Regions from separate parts of the Ruminococcus sp. OA3 genome, predicted to be linked through region 1. Evidence: riboswitches for the same ligand, from Rfam matches in the RefSeq annotation. Region 1 holds a riboswitch; the other holds the start of a gene.
What was found. Region 1 has a riboswitch for cobalamin ahead of MCG98_RS05075 (InlB B-repeat-containing protein). Riboswitches for the same ligand answer to the same signal wherever they lie in the genome.

Region 1 (3,197 bases):
GTCGTTCCCGTTCCGTCCGCCTTCGTGTTCCACGCCACAAACGCCTCATCACCCGTAGACTGCACAACCGGCAGCATAACTTCCGCGTACGGTGCATAAGACTCTGTGCTGGAAGCGGCAGATCCGTTGCCGTCATACGTGAGGGAATACGTATCTGCTGTCATACCCGTATAACTGCCGTCCGTCATATCGGTCATGTCATACAGCGTATTCTCCCCGTTGAGAAAACGGTCGTAGGAAATCAGGGCATAGAGAGCCTGATCAGTCGCCATTCCATTAACCGAATCACCGCTTCCGCCTCCGCCGTCGTCACCTGCCGTGACATGTTTGAAGCCTCCCACCGCCTCGCTGGATCCGCTGTTTTTCTCCCAGTGCATCAGCACTGCGTCAATCATGTTATTGCAGCTTGTGCCGTCCCATACGGCGCCTTTTGGGAGAAACCCGCATTCTTTTCCTATATTGGAGAGTACAACACGTTCGGAAAGCGGATCGATGCCAAGCTCCGTCAGGGCTACGATTACCTGGGCCGTTGACTCCGTATTAACGTCACTTCCCCAGCCCTTGAAGCCTCCATTGTCCAGCTGCATCTGATGCAGCGTATAGATGCCGCGTTCCACCGCCTTCACAAACTCAGAATACGGCGTCGTTGCGCCCGACTCTTTGTATTTCAGTTCATCCAGATAATAGGGCGCCATTGCCTGAAGCGCCATCCCTGTGATATCGGCATCAGCGCCCTTCTCAGCAGCATTGGCGTCATTCAATGCCCAGCCACCGATCGTCTTGTCCGAACTCAGGATCTCATGGCGCACAATATAATCCAGCATACGGCCTTCGGTGTTGATATCACCCTCCTGATAATCAGAAGGTGTCTCATAGAGCTGATACCCGCCGGTATTCAGGGAGATCAGGCTGAATACCGGACCGTTGATCCCCTGCCAGTATGTGTCGTTATATGATTTTGACAGCTTATCCAGGAAATCATATCCTCCCACATCTTCCGGTGATTTTCCGAGCGCACTCAGCGCAAGTATCACTCTGCACCATTCCGTGATCTTGTATGCATCAAGTACACCGTTTTTGCTCTGTACCGTTTCCACCATACGCTGATAATAGCCTTCGAAATAATCATCCGGTATATAGTTCAGATAATCCATTCCGGTATACATCCCGCGCAGCAGGCTCATCACCGTCCACTCACCTTTATCTGTCCCAAATCCGGGTTCCCTAACCGTCTCCAGTTCATACCGCGCGGCAGCGTTGATATAAAAGCGTATGCCCGGCTTTTCATCCTCCCAGAATCTCAGCTGCTGGAAATTGTCATCTGTATCTGCATTTGCATTCCATGCAACCGCACCTGCTTCCATCAGGCATGCTGACATCGTCAGTACCAGAATCAGCACGACCGCGGTAAGCCTGTGTACACAATGCCGCACACATCCCCTTCTCCTTAAACCATCCCGTTTCTTCCTCTCCATAATCCGTCTCCTCCCTGCCGTATGTTACTTCTGATACTCCTGTTTCTCTGTTTTTTGGCAACAAAAAAAGCATATTTTCTTCACCCGAAAATATTACTTCGTTCGATCTATGGCAGTTCTCCTGACTTCGCTTCATCCTTGGGAATGCCTTCCCGGGCTCCGGGCCCAGTGGTATATCATTCCTTCGTCCACGTTACAGTAGTGGTGACTGTTCCGGATTCACACCGGATTCTCTTTTAACGGATTTATGCTTTCCTCCCTGCAAAAATCCGACCATAAATACTCATCTTATGAAATTGGTTACAGTATAGCACATCCACTTTTTCAAGTAAACTGCAAATCCTGCACTATTTTGCCAAAACGGCGGGGTATTCCAAAATGGAATCCCCCGCCGTGATCATTAGTTGATACTTCCTTTTGTTTCAGTTGAGTTGGCACCCAAAATCTTGTTGCCGTTTACGGTACGGTAAGCACGCACCACATACGTATAGGTAATCCCTTTCTTCAGGCCTTTTTCCGTATAAGCTGCCACATTTCCATTCCCGAGTTGTGTGACGAACTGATATTTTCCTGTATCAGGATTCCTGCGGTAGATCTGATAGCCACTGGCTCCGTTCACTTTGCCCCAGCTGATCTTCATGCTGGTGGAAGAAGCTTTCCTGACCGTCACATTTTTCACCTGCGCCGGTACAGGTTTCCCGCTCAGTATATCGCTGTTCGCACCAATGTATTTCGTGTTCTTCACGGTGCGATACGCACGTACCACATAGTCATATGTATTTCCGCATATCAGATTGTAATGCATATAGGACGTTGTATTTCCATCTGCAATCTGTGTGACGTATTTCCATGGACCGTTTTTGGATGTCCTGTGATAGATCTGGTATCCGCTGGCTCCGCTTACTTTTTCCCAGGTAAGTTTCAATGTCTGAGATCCCCAGGACTGAACTTTGGAAGTCACTGTTTTCTCCGGCATCGCTTTTCCGCTGATTCCAGATTTCACATAATCTCCAAGCTGTTTCTCACCTCCAAGCGTATACACGGCACGCACAGTGTAGGTATAAACCGTTCCCGTAGTCAGCCCGGTATCTCTGTATGCCGTTGTTTCGCGTCCGCTCACAGCTGCGATCTCTTTGTAACTTCCTCCTGCTGTCTTTCGGTATACCTGATACCCTTCTGCACCGTTTACGGATTTCCAGGTAACATTCACCGTATTATAATTTACTGACTTTACAGAACTTAATGTTACCGGACTTCTCATCACTTCCTGCAGTTCATACAACTTATCCTCTGCATCAAACAGCTTCTGATCATTCTCTACATATGCTTTCTGCATTCTGGTCAGTTTGTTGTAGGCCGTACGGGCTGTTTTAACTGCATCCTCACTGTCAAGCGTCACCCCTCCGATCTGATCGATCAGTCCTATGACCTCAATTCCTGCCACCTCATCCCCGGAGAGGGTCACAGTAATTTCACAGGTCGCAAAGGCGTTTCCTGCCGTTCCATAGATGCTTGCGCTTCCAACGCCCACTGCCTTTACGATACCATTTTTGACTGTCAGCACGTCCGTATTGCTTGACGCCCAGCTGAACTTGCTTATATTGCCGTCCGCAGGCGTAAAATCAATGGTATCCAGAGAGATGCTGCTTCCTTTCAGCATACCGATTCTCGATGCACTGATGGTCACCTCCGTAACCGGATTTGGAACCTTAACCTTACAGG
Region 2 (3,197 bases), 1.7 Mb from region 1:
ATCGCCTCATCGGAGGCTTTTGGATTTGCCATTTTGATGTTTTCCCGGATCGTTCCATAAAACAGATAGGATTCCTGGAACACCACCGCAATTTTGCTGCGCAGAAACTCGATGGAAAAATCCCGAAGATCCCTTCCGTCCAGAATAATACTGCCGGAGGAAACATCATAAAAACGAAGCAGAAGGTTCACAATTGTAGACTTTCCGGAACCCGATTTTCCCACAATGGCTGTAATCTTTCCTGAGTCAAACTGTAAATCAATATTCTCCAGTACATCTGCGGAACTCTTATCGTAATGAAAGAATACCTGATTCATGGAAATCTCCGGGAGCTCTCCGGTGAGCTGATCCGGACCTTTTCCATCCTTCAATGCGACCGGTTCATCCAGCACCGCAAACAGCTCTTCTGCTACGGAGAGTCCCAGATAACTGCTGTGCCAGTATGTATTCATATCATTCAGAGGCTTCATACATTCACCTGCCAGGAACAGAATGATCAGGAGACTTCCATAGGATAGCTTTCCCTGAGCCATGTGATACGCTGCAATGGCGATGCTGGCTGCCGTTCCGATGGCCGTACACGTAACGATCACTGCTGAGTCCGACAGGGAAATTCCCAGATTTTTCATGGATTCTCCTGCAAATCCCCAGGCACGCTCCGCCAGCTTCTTTCCTTCCCGTTTGCTGACTCCCATGGATTTCAGCGTATTCATACCCTGCATGCTGTCGATGTACTGAGCATTCAAATCTGCATAATCCTGCCAGTATTCAATCATTACTTTAGATACTGCCGGCATAAATAAATGGGGAACTACGATGGCTAAAATCGCCATGATCAAAACAAGAAGCCCTACTGCCCAGTCCAGTGTCCACAGATAAACCGTAGAAAACAGCGTTGTCACAAATACCACAACCGTTTGCGGCAGGTACTGGACCAGAAACGCCTCAAAAGACTCGACCCCGTCTGTGATCAGTGACTGCAGGTTTCCCGTCCGTTTGTCATTTCTATAGGACGGTCCCAGCTGCATCAGTTTTGCCAGCATCGTATTCCTGATGACTGCCTTTACCTTGGCTGCCATCTTTTTCGTGTATCCTTCCTGATATCGTACCAGAAATGACCGGAACAATAATGCCAGCAGGCATACTGCCAGATATCCCAGCACAGCCGACAGCTGCTTTTTATCAAATACAGCTGTGACACCCTTTGCAAGGCAAAATGCCTGTATAAAACTGCACGCAACCATGGATAGTCCCAATATGATCTTGACTGCAACATCTCCCGGTATCTTTTTTAGAAATTCAATCAGTCTTATATATTTTCCCATAATCGTCCGTTATTTTTCTGCGCCCACCATAAAGGCCGGTGTCAGTTTATTGAGTTCCTTTCCTTTTTCATCCCAGACTTTATCGATGATATTCGGCTCCGCAAATACTTTTGCAAATCCCAGTGACATCAGATATTCCAGATCCCACAACGGGCGAACCTTATCACTCATGAAGAGCTGACGGCTCAGTTCATCTCCTTTCTGTGGATTTGCATGAGCATGTACGTTCCGTCCGTATTTTTCATTAATTCTGGCCTCATTGTCCCGGTATCGTTTTCCAAGTTCCTCGTCGTACAGATAAAGATACCAGCACGCATCAAATACCAGCAGTCTGCCTCCCGGCTTCAGCACCCGTTTCCACTCCCTGTACGCTTTCTGAGGATCCCCCAGGGTCCATGTTATATTTCTGCTGATCACCATATCAAAGGTATTATCCGGAAACTGCAGGTCCTGACAGTCCATCGTCTGCAGTACTGCGTGCTGTCCCCGGGCTTTTACGTGTTCCTCTGCACAGGAAATCATATTTTCGGTAATATCGATTCCCGTCACCTCATGTCCCTCTTCCCCCAGAATGATCGGGAAAAATCCCGGACCGCATCCCGCATCCAGAATTTTCAGAGAGCCGCTGTGTGGTACATAATCCCGAATCAATGCCTTCCACGCCTCGCAATGCGGTCCGTCCAGTTCCTCCTGAATTCCACGGCTGTAGACCTTCGCCTCACCCTCCCAATAATCTTTAATCTCGCTGTTCAGTTCCATGTTGTCCTCCTTTTCATCTGGTTGTCTGTGCTTTAAATAAAAAAACGGCCCACTACGGCCGTAAACACACAAATAACATATGCTCCTTATACACCGTAAGAATCATAACTACTTCTGCGCAAGCAGTTCTCCTGACTTAAGATCATCACATTCTCCCACCTTCCCAGGTAAATACCCAGTGGCACCTTGAAAGAATGCTCCCTAACACAGTGACGGGATCGTACCGGATTCTGACCGGTTTCTCTATTAATCCTTTCGGAACTTGCACAGTTTAACTGTAAAATCGTATTAAATTTGCTCTTTTATGAGAATATCACCTTTTTTATCTGAAGTCTACAAATTTTTTCGCTTAAATTCATTCCATTTTGTTATATAAATCACAGCATTGCATAACACCCGTACGCGTTTTCATCACCCGGATTCTTATGTTGTCCTGCGGTGCTTCGTGTCCGTCTGCACTCTCGTCAATCGCTCCCCCTCTGCATTAAATACATGTATCTTCTCCTGCTTCAGACGAACATATATCTCATGTCCAATTTGACCTGGGAAATCAGCATTCGTCATGACCGTGAGATTCGGTATGCCGGGCGCAGCAAGAAAAACGGCCACCTCACGCCCTGTATTCTCCAACAGGCCGATCTCCATCCGGATGGCGCCAGGCTCATTCTTTGAAGCAAGCTCAATGTGTTCCGGACGGATGCCAGCCTTAAGCGGCTCTTGTAATTGCTCCCCAGGCAAATTACCTATATTTATAGGAATACGGGCTTCACCCAGAGTCAGAAAATGCTGCGCATGATATGATACAATCTTTGTATCCCATATATTCATATTGGGAGAGCCTATAAATCCGGCAACGAAAAGGTTAGCCGGATTTTGATAGATCTCCTGCGGCGTTCCAAACTGCTGTAAAACGCCGCAATTCATTACAGCAATACGTGTTCCCATTGTCATGGCTTCGATCTGGTCATGTGTAACATATATTGTTGTTACACCCAATTCCCGCTGTAGCGTTATAATCTCCCGGCGCATCTCTGTGCGGAGTTTCGCATCCAGATTTGCCAGCGGTTCATCCATCAAAAAAAGCTTAGGCCTTCTCACCAATGACCGCGCAAG

Region 2: it holds a riboswitch for cobalamin, as region 1 does, so the genes downstream of both, MCG98_RS12705 (class I SAM-dependent methyltransferase) here and MCG98_RS05075 (InlB B-repeat-containing protein) in region 1, are expected to answer to the same signal.

What each region holds. Positions count from the first base shown of each region.
Region 1 covers NZ_JAKNTO010000001.1:1,104,212-1,107,408, reverse strand. Annotated here, with positions in the region: gene MCG98_RS05075 (InlB B-repeat-containing protein) at 1-1,475, opposite strand, end outside; cobalamin riboswitch at 1,569-1,768, opposite strand; gene MCG98_RS05070 (Ig-like domain-containing protein) at 1,876-3,197, opposite strand, start outside.
Region 2 covers NZ_JAKNTO010000001.1:2,832,773-2,835,969, forward strand. Annotated here, with positions in the region: gene MCG98_RS12700 (ABC transporter ATP-binding protein) at 1-1,325, opposite strand, end outside; gene MCG98_RS12705 (class I SAM-dependent methyltransferase) at 1,335-2,084, opposite strand; cobalamin riboswitch at 2,188-2,365, opposite strand; gene MCG98_RS12710 (ABC transporter ATP-binding protein) at 2,508-3,197, opposite strand, start outside.